Regions from separate parts of the Clostridium sp. SGI.024 genome, predicted to be linked through region 3. Evidence: a T-box and tRNA genes for the amino acid it is inferred to sense, from the RefSeq annotation. Region 3 holds a T-box; the other regions hold tRNA genes.
What was found. The T-box of region 3 lies ahead of leuS (leucine--tRNA ligase). A T-box ahead of a tRNA ligase gene usually reads a tRNA of that ligase, here a tRNA-Leu.
Positions count from the first base shown of each region.

Region 1 (6,080 bases), on a different contig from region 3:
AGTAATGAAAATAATCATAAAAGATAAATTAACACTTTAATTTAAGTAAATGATAGTTATAAAAAATGTTTTTATGATAAATGATGTTTAATAATGCATTATAATGTAAAATGATAATAAAGAGAAAAGTGAAGTGCAAAATTAATGAACAAAGGTACAGTTTTTTTAGTTCTAGAGCTCCGATTGGGTATATAGTTATTTCGGAAAATGATATTACTACTAATCAAGGATTCAAGAGTATAGTATGCAATGAGAAGATAATAAATAATAATTATGTTTATTATTATCTTAAATATAATAAAGAAAAGATAGAAAGTATTGCTAATTGATCAACATTTAAGGAGGTATCGGGAGCAACTATGAAAATGCTGGATATTCTAGTTCCATCATTTGATTTATTAAATAAGTTTAAAGATGTTATAGAATCATATGATAATATATTAAGATAAAATTATATTGAAAATGACTCATTAATACAAATAAGAGATTCATTATTACCAAGACTTATGAGTGTAGAAATAAGAGTAGAAGATATAGAAGCTAACCTGTAATGGGTTAGCTTTAAAATAGAGGAAATAAAAAGAGGGGGGTGGGTTATGAGACAAAATGATTGGATGGAAAAAAAAGCAGTAAATTGTATTGAACAAATTTTTCTTAATAATAATTTGCAATATGATTTAAATACTAATGATAAAACTGAGTTTATAGATGGATATGTTTATGTAAAAAATGAAATAGGACAAATATTGGGAATAGATATAGGTAAAATAGAACTTCAAGTTAAAGGTAGAACTAACTCTAAGAAAGTCACATTTAAGAAATCTTTTATGGAATACTGCAAATCAAATGTTGTCCCTGTAGTTATTGTCTTAGTAAATTTAGATTCAGATAAAATGGTAGAAGGAATTTACTATAAATATATACATAGTAGTTTATATAATGATTTAGAAAAAGAAAGCTATACAGTAATTTTTAACGAAGGGGATAGAGTAGTATCTGAAAATATTATTAATGAACTAAATGATATTCAGAATAAACATTGGAATGAGATTATTGGTAATATAAGTAAGATTAATAATCAAATTTTAAATAAAGAAATGTATACCTTCGTTAATAGTATTATAAGAAGTGTTAATGGATTCATATACACATCATTAAAAAGATATATGGATGCTAATTTGGAAAATTTAGCTAGATTTGCAATAGTATATTGCTCTGATGGCTTTAAAGGAATTTCCTATTCAATAATTCCTGTATTTAAAAATAATATATGTAATGATATTATTGAAGTAAATGATACAAAGAGTATGATTGCTCTTGGTATAACAAGAATAACAAGTACAGGAGTAAACTTTACTAGTGAGTATATTAATAAATTTATAATAAAATTATTAAAGGAAGAAATAATACCATCCATAATTAATGAAAAAATATTTTGTAAGTTTAACAAGGAAATGGCTAGTAGGAGTTTAATATATCACTTTAATAGATTACTAACATTAGAAGAAGAAAAACTATCATTTGAAGTAAAAGACAGTTATTTAGCAGAATATAGTGATACATTAAAGGATATTATATTATCTAGATGTGAACAATATGAAATAAATATAGTTAATTCAATAATAGATTTAAATATTAAACTAATAGAGAATAAACTAGATAAAGATATGAAATTTTTTAAATCTCATCATAATATTAATGAAGATTATTCTTTTTACTCTGAGTGTAATGATAATAAGTATATTGTAGATGTCATAAATGGAACATGTACTATTAGGGTTATAAAAGAATCAAAATATTTTATGTTACGAGAGCTGTTAAATATCATTGATGATCAAAACATAGTAGATTTATCAAATTGTTATAGAATAAATGGTTTTTTTAAATTTCTAGATGAAGCTGATAATTATATAAGATTAAAATATAATTGTGTATGTGATTTTTCTAATAAATATTTGAATATAACGCCCATATTATATAAATGGAATTCTGACTTAAGTAAAGTATATAGAGAAAGAGGAGTAGAGTATTGTGAAAGTTATTACAGTTATAAATTTATGCATGAAAAAGATACAACTTTAAAATTTAACAATGATAATTTAAATCGGAGTAATGGATTGAAGAGTGCTAGTAGTAAGGGAATTGCATATTTGGGAAATAATAAAACAGAACATGAACCATTAGTTGTAGAAATATATGAAGAGATAAGCAAAATTTTGTTTGATGAAATTGATAATTGCTTCAAAGATAGAAGATAAAAATGCTAAATGAAATTTTAAATGTGTATGGTGTTAGCATAAAGTAGTGGATATATTAAGTCGAACTAAGTAAAATTATATTTAGTTAAGAAAGGATGTGTCCATTAAGGGTAAGAGCAAAAGATATGATTAAGAATATAAGAACATGATAGTTGATTTATATAAATCAGGAATGAGGTTAGCTGAGCTAAGTAGCGAATATGGTATTGCAAAATCAACAATTAACGGCTGGATTAAAGATGTAAAAGAAGTTAAAGTAGATGAAAATAAAGTTATGACATTGAAAGAAGTTAAAGAATTGAAAAAAGAAATGGCAAGAATTAAAGAGGAAAATGAAATGTTAAAAAAAGCTATGGCCATATTTGCAACAAAAAATTAGATGAAGTAATAGAATTTATAAATAGTAATAAAAGTAAACATAATATTAAAATTATGTGTAACGTTCTAGGCGTAGCCAGAAGTACATATTATAAATCTCAATCTAAAACTAAATCACTAAGAGAACTAGAAAATGAGGAATTAAAATTAGTTATTAAAAGAATATATAAAGAGCATAAAGGTCTATATGGAGCTTCTAGAATTCATCATATATTGAAAAAGAAGGCTTTAATGTATCTTTAAAAAGAGTTCAAAAATGAATGACAGAACTCAAACTTTATGCAATAACTGTGAAAAATACAAGCCTCATTCAAATAAAAATGTGTCAGAAGGATTATAAACGTTTTAAGAAGAGATTTTACAACTACATCTATTAATGAAAAATGGGTAGGCTATATTACATATATTCATACTATCAAAGATGGTTGGTGCTATTGGATTCAGTTCTTGACTTACATTCTAAGAAAATAATTGGTTATGCTTTCGGTAAAAGAATGATGATTTAGTTGTTAAATCTTTAAAGAATGCCTATTATAGTCAATCTCTTGATAAAAATAAGCAATTAATATTTCATAGTGATTTAGGATCCCAATATACTAGTAATGATTTAAAAGAAATAAGTAAGGAATTTAATATCATGCAATCTTTAGTAAGAAAGTCTGCCCTTATGATAATGCTTGCATAGAATCTTTCCACTCTTCAATAAAAAAGAGAAAATTTACAGAAATACATACCGTACCTTTGAAGAAGCTAATATGGCAATATTTAAATACATTGAAGGTGGTATAACAGAAAAAGGCTACACTCTTCAATTAATTACATGACTTCACATCAATGTGAATTATTAGATAGAAGTGCATTATAAAAAAGTTTGACTTTTTGTGTCCAAGATATTGACATAAGACCATAAATTACTAAGAAATGAAAAGGTAATAAGTGTATTTTGTGATATAATTATATTATTAGATATTAATAATAGGTATTGTTTTAGAATAAGTTTAAAATTGGGGGATGTATTAATTATGACTACAAAATTGAACTATAGGGGTGAAGCAAAAGATCTAGTAAATAGTCTTCATAATGGGTTGATGTCGACAAAGTATATTATTGCTTTTACTGAATCAAAGTTATATGATTTTGTTAATGAATCAAGATTTAATAGTGATATAATAATTAGTAATGGGAAGTCAATTCAACTAAGTAAAAATCTTAAGGATTATATGTTTTTTGATGAAGATATAATACAACAATATAATTATAATTTACTATGTGTGCATATTTTTAGTTCATTAGAGCAATTTTTAAAAGGGATTTGTAGTTTATTAAAATATAAGTCTGTTTGTGAAGAGTCAAAAAAAAGTTCTTTAGGAAGATATACTGACATTATAAAGTATAATTATCCTGATTTAGATATTAGTAAAATATATAAAAAGTTAGATAATTGGAGACTAATTAGAAATTCAATTGTACATAATAAATGTATTTTAAAAAAGAATATTGCTATAAAAGTTTCATCTATAGTTGATATTGATTGGACATTAGAGCCAGATGAAATATCATTTATAATTAGAGCATATCATTTAGTAGAATATTTAGACTTAATAAAAGAGTTTTCTATATTAATATGTAAAAATATATTTAAGGATTTTGATAATAGTATTTATAGTTTATAAAAGAATTCTAGAAATAGAGCTCTTTTTTATTAGAAGCACCAAATAAAGTACAAAACAAAGAAAAATGACTTTATCAAAAGGTGGTTAAACCTAGTGATAAAGCCATTTCTTATAGTTATTGGTGCCGGCAGAGGGAATCGAACCCTCACGGTTTCCCGCATGATTTTGAGTCATGTGCGTCTGCCAGTTCCGCCATGCCGACTTACTGCAGGATTAATTATAACAAAAAAAAATACAAATATCAAGAGGGAATATTTATAGGAGAAAAAATTAACTTTTTAGACATAAGTTATTGTTAGGACTTTACTCATCTGTTATTATATAGATAGGACAAATATAACCATATGGGTTTATTTTTGTCCCGATTAATGCAGTCTATATTTTGTGGATATTTAAGTATAATGACTGTGGTAATCTATAATTAGGGAGGAGATATAATATGATGTATTCAAGAGAAGTGGAAGAAATGTGCGTTGTTGCAAAAGGACCAAATCATGGACCTGCACCAATTCCTGTAGAAGGAAGATGGGTACAAGCTAAAGAAGTAAAAGATATTTCAGGGTTAACTCATGGTGTTGGTTGGTGTGCACCTCAACAAGGAGCTTGTAAATTAACTTTAAATGTAAAGGATGGAATAATACAAGAAGCTTTAGTGGAAACGATTGGATGCTCTGGTATGACTCATTCAGCTGCTATGGCTTCAGAAATATTACCAGGAAAGACTATATTAGAAGCATTAAATACAGATTTAGTTTGTGATGCTATTAATACAGCAATGAGAGAATTATTCCTTCAAATAGTATATGGAAGAAGTCAAACTGCATTTTCAGATGGTGGACTACCAATAGGAGCTGGACTTGAAGATTTAGGAAAGGGGCTTAGATCACAAGTTGGTACAATGTATGGAACAGTTGCAAAGGGATCAAGATATTTAGAAATGGCAGAAGGTTATGTAACTAAGATTGCATTAGATGCTAATGATGAGATTATTGGATATAAATTTGTTCACTTAGGAAAGATGATGGAAATGGTTGCTAAGGGAATAGATGCTAATGAAGCAATGGAAAAAGCTACAGGACAATATGGTAGATTTGACGAAGCAGTTAAAGTTATAGATCCAAGACACGAATAATTTGAAGGGGGAACATTATTATGCCATTATTTGAAAGTTATGAAAGAAGAATAAATCAAATCATTCCTGTATTAGAAAAGTATGGAATGAATAAAATAGAAGATGCAAAAACAGTATGCGATGAAAAAGGTATAGATGTTTATGAAATAGTAAAATCAACTCAACCTATCGCATTTGAAAATGCTATGTGGGCATATATTTTAGGTGCTGCTATAGCTATAAAAAAAGGTTGTAAAAAAGCAGCAGATGCAGCTGAAGCTATAGGAGAAGGATTACAAGCTTTTTGTATCCCAGGTTCAGTTGCAGATGATAGAAAAGTTGGTTTAGGACACGGTAACTTAGGAGCTATGCTTTTAAGAGAAGAAACTAAATGTTTTGCCTTTTTAGCTGGACATGAAAGTTTTGCAGCAGCAGAAGGTGCTATAAAAATTGCAGAAAAAGCTAATAAAGTAAGAAAAGAACCATTAAGAGTTATATTAAATGGTTTAGGAAAAGATGCTGCATATATTATATCAAGAATAAATGGATTTACTTATGTAGAAACAAAATTTGATTTCTATACAAGCAAATTAGAAATAGTTAGAGAGGTACCATATTCAAATGGACCAAGATCTAAGGTTAAGTGCTATGGAGCTAACG
Region 1 covers NZ_JBNPON010000005.1:36,696-42,775, reverse strand. Annotated here, with positions in the region: gene ACQRD5_RS02855 (restriction endonuclease subunit S) at 111-329, shown strand; gene ACQRD5_RS02850 (DUF4365 domain-containing protein) at 597-2,258, shown strand; partial or broken gene ACQRD5_RS02845 (IS3 family transposase) at 2,404-3,501, shown strand; gene ACQRD5_RS02840 (hypothetical protein) at 3,659-4,309, shown strand; tRNA gene ACQRD5_RS02835 (tRNA-Leu) at 4,429-4,511, opposite strand; gene ACQRD5_RS02830 (hypothetical protein) at 4,749-5,441, shown strand; gene ACQRD5_RS02825 (GGGtGRT protein) at 5,462-6,080, shown strand, end outside.
Region 1: it has a tRNA-Leu gene. The T-box ahead of leuS (leucine--tRNA ligase) is inferred to sense a tRNA for this amino acid. The anticodon was not compared.

Region 2 (6,080 bases), on a different contig from region 3:
ATCTATTTTTCCTATTATCTTAATTAGAGAACTTATCTTTAATTTAAATTTAGGAAGATTAATTGATATTAATACAGAGTTTATAATAATAAAATTAATAATTTTATTTATATTTGTTATAAAATTTAAAAATAAAATTAGAGAAGCTGTAAAAGTAAATAAATTTAATTATTTATTAATTATTACAACAATAATAATAGTACTTGGAGCTGTAATAATAGCTTTGTTAGAAGAAATGTCTTTTGGAGATGCAATATGGTGGAGTTTTGTTACCTTCACTACAGTAGGCTATGGAGATATATTGCTAACTACTAAGATGGGAAGAGTAGTTGCAGTTATACTAATGGTTTTTGGTATAGGTTTTATAGGAGTAACCACAAGCACAATTGCTGCTTATACCGTTAATAGAGATATGAAAAAAGGAGTAAAAAGAAATTTTAAAGATGAAACTATTGAATTTATAAAAATTAAAATAGATGATTTAGATAATGTTTCAGATGAAGAGCTTGATAATATATATAAGACTTTAAAAGTTCTTAAAGAAAATAGAAGAAAATATAAATAATTTTAATCCTTTAAGAAGAGAATAAAGATATAACTAAAGATAAGCCTTATATGGAGGAAAATATGGAAAATATATTAAAAATATTTACAAGAGATATAAAAAGTATAATAAAAAACTGGGTTGCTTTAATTATTATTGTAGGGCTTATGATATTGCCTTCATTATATGCTTGGTTCAACATTAGAGCAAGTTGGGATCCTTATGGAAATACAGGAGGAATAAAGGTTGCAATAGTTAATAATGATAAGGGAGGAAATCTTCAAGATAAATTTATTAATGTAGGAGATGAACTTATAGCTAAGCTTAAGGAGAATACTAACTTAGGCTGGGAATTTGTTTCTGAAGAAGAAGGAAATAATGGAGTTCATAAGGGAAAGTATTATGCAACAATAATAATACCAGAAGAGTTCACAAGTGAAACCTTATCAATAATTAATAATAATATAAAAAGACCTACTTTAATATATAGAGTAAATGAAAAAAGTAACGCAATTGCTCCTAAAATTACTGACAAAGGAATTACTACTATAAAATCACAAGTTGATAGTAATATTATTGAAACAGTAGACGGATTAATTTTTATGGTATTTAATGAGATGGGAGTAAGTATTGAAGGATCTAAGGATAAAATATTAAAGCTAATAAATGGAGTTATTGACTTAAACAACAAAGTTCCAGAAATAGAGAATATAATAAATGAAATAAATAATGGAAGTTCTAGTGCAGAAAATTTAATTACTAAAGCTAAGGATAATTTACCATTACTACAAGATACATTAAATTCTAGTGATAACTTATTAGTTGATACTAAAAATGCCTTAGAAAAGTCTAAGGGAGCATTAGGAGATGTAGCACCAGTTATTAAGTCAGACTTAGAAGTTATAAATAGAGAGCTTGGTAACTTAGAAGGCCTTATTAATACTGTAATTAATATAAATATAGATAAGAATTCGATTTTAAATGGTCTTGATAATATTAGTATTAAACTTGGTGATATTAATAGTAGAGTTAATGGAATAATAAAATCCTTAGAGCCATTGTCTAAATTTAATAATAACTTAAAAGAAATAATAAATGAATTAAATACAGTGAGCACAAAATTAAATTCTGCTATAGATATAATTGCTAAAGTAAGTGATACAGTTAATAATGCAAGTCCAGTTGATAAAAGTAAACTTCAAGAAATTAAATCACTAATAGAAGCTAATAAAAATATAGTATCAAATATATTAAATAATTATGATTCTTTATATATACCTGCTATAAATAAAGCTATAGATGAATTAACTAATATATCTGATAATTCCATTACCTTAGTAAATGAAGCAAAATCAGCTATTCCAGATATAGAAAGTTTATTAAATAATTTAGATAATGCATTAAAACTTGGTAAGGGGGATATAGAAAAATTAAATAATGAAATGCCTAAGATTAAAGCAAGCTTAAGCAATATTTCTTCAAAGTTATCTTCAATAAATAAAGATGAGGCAATAGATAAGTTATTATCTTTATTAAAAAATGATTGGGAAGCAGTTAGCAGTTTTTTAGGAAGTCCTGTTGAAATAAAGGAAGAAGTATTATTTCCTATACCTAACTATGGATCAGCAATGTCTCCATTTTATTCAACCCTTGCTTTATGGGTAGGAGCATTAATTCTAGTTTCTTTATTAACCACAGAGCCTCATGGTTTTAAGGAGGAAATTGCCTTTAAACCTTATGAAAAGTATTTTGGAAAGTTTCTAACCTTTGGATTTATAGGAATATGCCAAACATTAATTTTGACATTAGGAGATATTTTCTTATTGAAATGTTATGTATTAAACAAAGGGCTATTTATAGGTGTAAGCCTTTTAAGCAGTATAATATTTATATTGATAGTGTATACCTTAGTATCAATATTTGGTAATGTTGGAAAAGCAATAGCTGTTATACTTTTAGTTATACAAGTAGCTGGTGCTGGTGGAACATTCCCAGTAGAAGTAATGCCAAGTTTCTTTAAGAAAGTAAATCCATTATTACCTTTTACATATGCAATTTCAGCCATGAGAGAAGCTGTTGCTGGAATTGTTAAATCAAACTTAACTAGGGATATAATTATGCTTTTAAGTTATGGAGTAATATTTGTATTAATAGGGTTATTCTTAAAGGGACCTATTAATAAAGCAAGTAGAAGATTTGTAGAAAAATTAAATGAAAGTGGTCTAATAGGACACTAGTATGGAATGAAGAATGAAAAATTAAGAATGTTGAATTAAGGAAGGAACTCCTTCGGCGTTCCCTAAATTAATGATTCAAAATGTGTAATAGATAATGCATAATTAGTGGAAAATGAAATAATGAAGGAGCTTTAAATAAGTTCCTTCATTATTTAATTTAATCTTGTAAAATATCTTTTATAATTAAATCTATTTCAGAGATTTCTTTATCTGTATATGTAATGATGTCATAATCATAAGAATAATTATCAAGAGCTCTTTCTGTTGAATGATTATTTTGTTCAGATGTTAAATTATTCTTATAATCAACTCTAGTTATATGTATAGATATTGTTTTACCTATATTTTTTAAACATTCTATTTCTCTTGGAAATCTTGCATCTGGAATAATAGCAATATCAAAATCATCTTTAACTAGGTTAAGTATTCTAAGAAGCTCATTGATTACGAAGAATTCATCTTGCGCTCTCATTTTGTCACCTAATTTTTGAAGTATATCTCTTCCAACTTCATCTTTAATGCCATTCCAATTATAAACTTGGGTAGCAACCATTTTTAAGTAATCAGCATAATGAAGTATAAATACTTTTTTTCCTTTTGCCTCAAGAAGATTTTTTAGTTTATTTGCAAGTGTGTCTTTACCATGTCCAGCAGGACCAGAAATTGATATGCATTTCATCAATATGTTCTCCTTTTTCTAGTTAATAATTTTCTTTAATGATTATATCATTATATATTGAAAAATATGATATAATAAATTAAAATATATATTATATATTTGTTTGCAGATGTGGCGGAATGGCAGACGCATCATCTTGAGGGGGTGACGGGGGAATCCTCGTGCGGGTTCAAGTCCCGCCATCTGCACCATAGTATAATAAGCTAGAATTAAAAGTATAAAATTAAAGAAAATAAATAGTAAATCAATCTTATGATTGATTTTTTTCTTTTTTAGAGAAACTCATATGCAATATGATATAATTAAAATGAAGGAATAAATAGTAATTTATTGAAAGGGAATGATTGTATGAATTATTATCCTATGCCAATGTTAATATGGAATGTATTTGAAAAAAGTTTTCGTAATAATTTATGGATGTTTCATATAGATGATTCTAAAAAATTAATTAAATCTGCAAAGTTTAAATATCAAGAAATAATCAGGGAAATTCCAAGGTTTGAAAAGAATGATGTTCTTTTAGTTAATATTCTTAGTGCAGCTCAACTTGCAGCAATTTATCTTTCATTACCGCAAAAAGCTGATGTTAAAGTGGTTGAAAAATTTTATAGTAAGTCAATGAATGATAATAAAAGAATGATGATTATTTTAAAAAATACTAAGAATTTCACAAAAAAATATCAAAAAAATCAATTGAAACAGTCTATAAAAAGTAATAAGGCAACAAACCCATATACATGGAGATATAAATTTTATTATGGAGAAAATATAGACAGTTTTGATGCTATCTTTGACAAATGTGGAATATGCTATTTATTCAAAAAGCTAGGAATATTTGATATAGTTCCTGCGTTATGTGCATATGATTACGAAATGGCGAAACATACTAATACTATTTTTTCAAGAAATACAACAATTGCAAGTAGTGGAAAAGTATGTGATTGTCACTATAAAAAACAAAATTTTTAGTGTGGGGTTGTTTTAACAGCTCCACATTTTATATATGACAATTAAAAAGTAATAACTCATAAGTTGAGATAAAAGATTAATATGTGCTATAATGAAGATAAAAAATTATAACTATTACATAAGAATTATTATTATAAAATTTTAGTATTAATTTTATGTTGATAGTTTTAATGTAATGGAGGAAATATAAATGAATTTAACAGAGGTATTAGGAATTAAATATCCAATAATTCAAGGTGCAATGGCTCAAATAGCTACAGCAGATCTAGCAGCTGCAGTATCAAATGCTGGTGGTCTAGGAATTATCGCAAGTGGAGGTTTCTCACCAGATAGAATAAGAGAAGAAATTAGAAGGTGTAAAGAGTTAACAGACAAGCCTTTTGGAGTAAATGTAATGCTTATGCATCCTAATAAAGAGGAAATAGCAAGAATTGTAGTTGAAGAAAAAGTTAAGGTAGTTACAACTGGAGCAGGCTCACCAGCACCATATATGAATATGTGGAAGGAAGCTGGAATAATTGTTATACCAGTAATACCAAATGTAAAGATTGCAAAGAAAATGGAAGCAATAGGTGCTGATGCATTAGTAGCAGAAGGAACTGAAGCAGGTGGACATGTAGGAGAAAGTACTACTTTAGCTCTTGTTCCACAAATTGTTGATGCTGTTAATATTCCAGTGGTGGCTGCTGGTGGAATAGCAGATGGAAGAGGAATAGCAGCAGCCTTTGCTTTAGGAGCACAAGGTGTTCAAATAGGAACAAGATTTATAGCAACAAATGAATGTCCTGTTCATGATAATTTTAAAAATGCAGTTTTAAACTGTGGAGATGCAGATACTGTAGTTACAGGTAGAACACTAGGAGCTCCGGTAAGAGGAATAAAAAACCCTATGACAATAAAGTTCTTAGAGTTAGAAAAAAGAGGAGCTAGTAGAGATGAATTTGAAGAATTAGGAACTGGAGCACTTAGAAAAGCAGCTATAGATGGTGATATAGAAAATGGATCTGTAATGACAGGACAAATATCAGGGATAATAAATAAAATTACATCTGTGGAAGAAGCTATAGAAGCTATGATTTCAGAAGCAGAGGAAGTTTTTGAAGCTTTAGGAAAAATTAAATTTATATAAAATTACTGAAAAATGTAATGCAGAAAGATATATTAATTTAATTTTAAGTCAAGGTAGTACTCAAGTGATATTGAAAAAGCAACCTCATTTGATTGGAGAAGATAAGGAAGTTTTTGAACTAGCTTGTAATGAAGTTAAAAAGAAAAAACCACATATAGATATAAGTAAGGCAAGGTTTGAGGGGTTTGATGAAGGCTTATGTGTTCAATGTATGCATATTGGTCCCTTTGATAATGAAAAGTTAACTGTTGAAAAATTGATAAGTATATTATAGAAAATAACTTAGTTAATGATATTAGTGGAATTAATGAAGATGGAAAAGTTAGAAGACATCATGAAATTTACTTATCAGATCCTAGAAGGTGTAACATTGAAAGAATGAAAACTGTTATAAGGCATCCTGTTAGGAGAAAGTAAGTTTAATAAATTTATTAAGGAAAACGGTCTTATTTAGGAGAGATAGGTATGGAGCTTATACCAGCAAAAAGTATTATATCAGCATATAAAGAAAATAATAATTGG
Region 2 covers NZ_JBNPON010000001.1:109,787-115,866, reverse strand. Annotated here, with positions in the region: gene ACQRD5_RS00580 (potassium channel family protein) at 1-565, shown strand, start outside; gene ACQRD5_RS00575 (YhgE/Pip domain-containing protein) at 628-2,781, shown strand; gene ACQRD5_RS00570 (hypothetical protein) at 2,939-3,460, opposite strand; tRNA gene ACQRD5_RS00565 (tRNA-Leu) at 3,566-3,651, shown strand; gene ACQRD5_RS00560 (L-2-amino-thiazoline-4-carboxylic acid hydrolase) at 3,809-4,429, shown strand; gene ACQRD5_RS00555 (DUF561 domain-containing protein) at 4,620-5,558, shown strand; gene ACQRD5_RS00550 (hypothetical protein) at 5,629-5,832, shown strand; gene ACQRD5_RS00545 (SPL family radical SAM protein) at 6,024-6,080, shown strand, end outside.
Region 2: it has a tRNA-Leu gene. The T-box ahead of leuS (leucine--tRNA ligase) is inferred to sense a tRNA for this amino acid. The anticodon was not compared.

Region 3 (6,080 bases):
TCATAACTTTTTATTTCATTAAAAATAATTTTGTTTTCCTCACTACTCAAAATTCTCTCCCCTAACCATTAATTTTATAATTATAATACTTTTTTACTTAGATTTTTATTAAAAGTCTTTTTATAAAAAATAAAAAACACAGTTATAGTCGTTAAAGCAGCTATAATATCAGAAATAGGCTCTGCTGCTAAGACTGCTGCTAATTTATTACTTTCACTAACAATACTAGGTAATATAAATATTAAAGGAACTAATAACACTATCTTTCTTAATAAAGCCATAACAAGTGATATCTTTGCTTGCCCTAAGGCTAAGAAAGTTTGCTGACATGCTATTTGAGCTCCAAAAATTATTATTCCTCCAAAGAATATTCTAATACTCCAAGAAGTTATTTCAACAAGTTCAGGTTTATTATTAAATATAGCTACAAAGAATTTTGGAAATATCATTAATGAACTCCATATAAAAACTGTATAAGCTAAGCTGCTAGATAATAATAACTTAAATGTTTTTTTAACCCTATCTATCTTTTTAGCTCCAAAGTTATAACTAATTATAGGTTGTGCTCCTTGTGACAATCCTAAAAGAGGTAATGTTACAATTTGCATTATACTACTCATAATAGTCATTGCTCCTACAGCTAAATCTCCTCCATAAATTTGAAGCTTATTATTAAGGCTTATTAATACTAAGCTTTCTGTAGCTTGCATAATAAAAGGAGATACTCCTAAAGCAGTTATAGGTAATATAACCTTAAGTTTTGGCATTAAATACTCTTTTCGTATCTTCAATATACTTTTATTACCAAAAAGGAAAAACAACACCCAAGCTGCTGATACAAACTGAGATATTATAGTTGCAAGAGCAGCACCCTTTACGCCTAGATTAAAAGTAAATATTAGAATTGGATCTAAAACTATATTTATTATAGCTCCAATAACAACAGTTATCATTCCTATTTTAGCAAAGCCTTGAGTATTAATAAATGGATTCATACCAAGTGCAATTTGAACAAATACTGTTCCTAATAAATAAATAGTTAAATAATCCATTGCATATTTAATAGTTGAATCACTAGCTCCAAAAGCCCACAATAACTTTTCTTTAAAAATAAGAAATGTAACTGTACAAACTATTCCTATAATAACTAATGTAGAAAAACTATTACTTATGATTTTTTCGGCACCTTTGTTATCTTTTTCTCCCATTTTTATTGCTGCAAGAGGTGCACCACCCATTCCAATAAGAGCTGAAAAAGCAGAAATAATCATTATTATTGGAAAAGCAACACCTACTCCTGCCATTGCAATTTCTCCATTATCCATTCTTCCAATAAATATTCTATCAACTATGTTATATAAGACATTAACAAGTTGAGCAATAATTGCTGGAAAAGCTAAACTTACTAATAATCTACCTATGGAACCTTCTCCAAGATTCTTCTTAACTTTAGTCATATATTAATATCTCCTTTTGTAATGTATTTTTAACTTTAATATACGCTTATTAATTTATGCTTATATCAGAAAATAATACTACTATCAAAAGAAGTATCTTTAAATAATTTTCTAGAAAAATTCAAATATTATTTACACTATTTCTTTTCCAAATGGCATTAAAGATAATTTAGCTAATTTTAATGATTGTACAGCAAAAGGAATCCCAACAATTGTTATACATAAGAACAATGCACTTAATAAATTTGCTATACAAAGTTCTAAGCCTCCAAAAATTATCCAAAGTATATTTAAAACTAAACTCATACTGCTATCATTTGTAGTCACTATCTTTTTCCCAAATGGCGCTAATTGTAATCTTGCCATTTTAAAGCATTGGCTACCTATTGGTATTCCAATTATAGTAATGGACCACAAACAACCTATAAAGAACCATCCTAAAGCATTAAAGAATCCACCAAAAATAAACCAAATAATGTTTCCTAAACAAGACAAAAAAATCTCTCCCTTATATATTATTATTTAATTATAAACTTCTTAATTGAACTAAAGCACAGTTTTCTATTACATTTATATTATTTTCTCTGCAGTAAGTTAATATTTCTTCACTTTCAGCACCTGGCTGTACTAAAACATTCTTAATTCCTAATGATTTAGCTTCTTTTATATATTCTATTCCTAATTTAGAATTAATACATAAATCTATTGCATCAATCTTATGTGGAACTTCTTTAATACTCTTAAATACTCCTTCTCCCCCCTTAGGATGAACCCCACTTACTGTGTACCCCTTTTCTTTGAATTTATTTAAAATCTTATATGCATATTTTGACTCATTAGTTACATCACCTATAACAGCCCAATTTTTTTCTTTAATTAATACTTTTATATCCATAATAAACCTCCTCAATTATTCTTTAGTTATAATATATACAAATATACTGTTTTCCTCAACAAAAAATCATATAAATATATTTTATTTAACTTTTTTCTAAATGTTGACTTATAATATAATAAAATATATAATTGTGTATATTAAAATTTTATATATGTTGCTATGATTAGGAGTAGTATTATAAAATCTGTACTTAAGAGAGCTGTTGGGTGCTGAAAAACAGTGTATAGACTATAAGAACTTGCCTATGAGCTTACTTGTTTAAAGCAAGTACGGGTTATACCCGTTATATTTTTGAGTGAGAAAATTTATATTTTCTAATAAGAGTGGTACCGCGAATATATCCTTCGTCTCTTAATTGAGATGAGGGATTTTTTTATTCTTTTACAATCGTTATTTTAGAGGAGGATTAATAATGGCTAAATACGGAACTTCCATTGATAAGAAATGGCAAGATAAATGGGAAGAAACTAACCTTTATAAGTTTGACCCAAATAAGGATGGAGAAAAATTATATGTTTTAGAAATGTTCTCTTATCCATCAGGAAGCCAGTTGCATGCAGGACATTGGTTTAACTATGGACCTGTTGATTCATGGGCTAGAATGAAGAAAATGCAAGGATATAATGTATTCCAACCAATGGGCTTTGATGCATTCGGACTTCCTGCTGAAAATTATGCAATAAAAACTGGAATTCATCCAAAGGATTCAACTGATAAGAACATTGAAACTATGGAAAAACAATTAAAAGCAATGGGTGCTATGTTTAACTGGGAAAATGAGGTTATAACTTGTCATCCTGATTATTATAAATGGACTCAATGGGTATTCTTAAAATTATATGAAAAAGGATTAGCATATAGAAAGAAAGCTCCTGTAAACTGGTGTCCATCTTGTAATACAGTTTTAGCTAATGAGCAAGTTGTAGAAGGTCTTTGCGAAAGATGTTCAACTGAAGTAACTAAAAAGGACTTAACTCAATGGTTCTTAAAAATTACTGATTATGCTGATGAGCTATTAGAAAAACTTGATACTTTAGATTGGCCTGAAAAAACAGTAGCAATGCAAAAACATTGGATAGGAAAATCTACTGGTGCTGAAGTTACATTTAAAGTTAAAGATTCAGATATTAAATTTGATGTATTTACAACAAGAGTTGATACTTTAAATGGAGTAACTTATGTAGTTTTAGCTCCTGAAAATCCATTAGTTGACAAATTAACTACTGATGAATATAAAGAATCTGTTGAAAATTATAAAGAAGAAGCTAAAAAACAATCTGATATAGAAAGACAATCTTTATCTAGAGAAAAAACTGGAGTGTTTACAGGCTCTTATGCAATAAATCCTATTAATAATAAAGAAGTACCTATTTGGGTTGGAGATTATGTATTAGCAACTTATGGTACTGGAGCTGTTATGGCTGTTCCAGCGCATGATGAAAGAGATTTTGCTTTTGCAACTAAATTTAATTTACCAATAGAAAGAGTGATAACTAGTAAGAATGGTGAAAATGATGAGCTTCCATATTGCGAATATGGTAAATTAGTTAATTCAGGAGAATTTGATGGACTTACTACTGAAGAAGCTAAAGAAAAAATAGTTGAAAAGTTAGCTTCTATGAATCTTGGTTCAGCAAAAGTAAATTATAGATTAAGAGATTGGTTAGTATCTAGACAAAGATATTGGGGTGCTCCAATTCCTATGATTCATTGTGAGCATTGTGGAACTGTTCCTGTACCAGAAGATCAATTACCAGTAGAACTTCCATATGAGGTTGAGTTTGCTCCAGATGGAAAATCACCTCTTGCAAAATGTGATTCTTTTGTAAATACAACTTGTCCAAAGTGTGGAAAACCTGCTAAAAGAGAAGTGGATACTTTAGATACTTTCGTTTGCTCATCTTGGTATCAATTAAGATATCCAGATAGTAATAATACAGAAAAGGCATTTGATAAAGACATAGTAAATAAAATGCTTCCTGTAGATAAATACGTTGGTGGACCAGAACATGCTTGTATGCATTTATTATATGCTAGATTTATTACTAAAGCTTTAAGAGATATGGGATACCTAGACTTCGATGAACCATTTAAATCTTTAACTCACCAAGGTTTAATACTTGGACCAGATGGATTAAAGATGAGTAAATCAAAAGGAAACACTATTTCTCCAAATGATTATATTTCAGAATACGGTTCTGACGTGTTTAGAATGTATCTAATGTTTGGTTTTGCTTACGTTGAAGGTGGAGCTTGGAGTGATGATGGACTTAAGTCTGTTGCTAGATTTGTAGATAGAATTGAAAGATACCTTGAAGCTGCTAGAGAAGCAATAGAAAAAGGTGATAATAACAAAACTTCTGTAGATAAAACTGAAAAGGAACTAAACTTCTGGTTACACAATGCAATTAAAGGAGTAACTGAAGATGCTGATAAAATGCAATTTAATACAGCAATAGCTAGAATGATGGAATTTGTAAATGCTTTATCTAAGTATTTACAAGAAGATATTAAGAACTTAGATTTCTTAAAGAAAACTTGTATTGATTTCTTAAAGATTTTAGCACCATTTGCTCCTCACTTTGCTGAAGAACAATGGAGTTTATTCGGATTAGGTTATTCAATCTTCAATCAAGAATGGCCAAAGTTTGATGCTAAAGCTTTAGTTAAAGATGAAGTTGAAATTGCAATTCAAGTTAATGGAAAAATAAAGGCTAAGATAAATGTTCCTACTGATCTAGATGAAGAAGGAATTAAAGCTGCTTCATTAGCTAATGAAAATGTAATAGCTGCAACTGAAGGTAAGAATATAGTTAAGGTTATAGTTATTAAAGGAAGATTAGTAAATATAGTAGTTAAATAATAAAAGGAGCTACACTTCAATTTTGAGTGTAGCTCCTTTTATTATTTTAAAACAGTTACTTTTTTATTTATCATTTTTTGTTTTTTTCATGGTAAAGTATATTAGTACTATAGCAATTAATGTTATAAGCAATCTTGCATAGTTTTGCTTAATATTAATTAAATCATAACTGACCAAAGCTTCTAAGGCTATAGAAGGAATTTTTCCAAAGAAAGTTGCTATAATAAAAATCCAGCCACTAACATTACTTATGGAAGCAGCTAATGTTACGATTCCTGATGGAATAAAGGGAATTAGCCTTCCTTCAAAAATCAAAAATCCAGCCCTTTTCCCTTTACTTTCTACTATTGAATTCAGCAGTCTATGCTTACTACTTATTTGTTCTATTCCATTCTTCAATCCTAGTCTATAAACTATAAATGTTATATACCCACCTATTACTTCACCTAATAATGAAATTATAAAACCTAAAATAGGTCCAAAAAAAATTATATTGGCTCCAGTAATAAATATAGATGGAACAATACCTAATAAAGCTATAATAATACTTATAAGTATTGATATAGGTATTGAATACATACTATATTCTTCAAATAAATTAACTATATTATTCAAATCAAACATATCTATAAATTAATATTTTTCTCCTTACTTAGTAATCTAATACTTCTTTAAAATCAGCTAAAACTTTGCTTACTACTTTTTCATCAAGTTGCTTATAATATTGTAATAAATTAGCTTCTTGTAATGATACAAATATTTTCTTACTAATTTCCATCCATAATTCAGGTATATAAACCCATACGATTTCTTCATATCTACAACTTAGAAGAAAATGTTCTACACCCCAAAATAAATATTC
Region 3 covers NZ_JBNPON010000009.1:52,450-58,529, forward strand. Annotated here, with positions in the region: gene ACQRD5_RS04860 (hypothetical protein) at 1-50, opposite strand, end outside; gene ACQRD5_RS04865 (MATE family efflux transporter) at 81-1,457, opposite strand; gene ACQRD5_RS04870 (YccF domain-containing protein) at 1,590-1,952, opposite strand; gene ACQRD5_RS04875 (CoA-binding protein) at 1,984-2,352, opposite strand; T-box leader at 2,506-2,710, shown strand; gene leuS (leucine--tRNA ligase) at 2,768-5,218, shown strand; gene ACQRD5_RS04885 (TVP38/TMEM64 family protein) at 5,282-5,842, opposite strand; gene ACQRD5_RS04890 (hypothetical protein) at 5,871-6,080, opposite strand, start outside.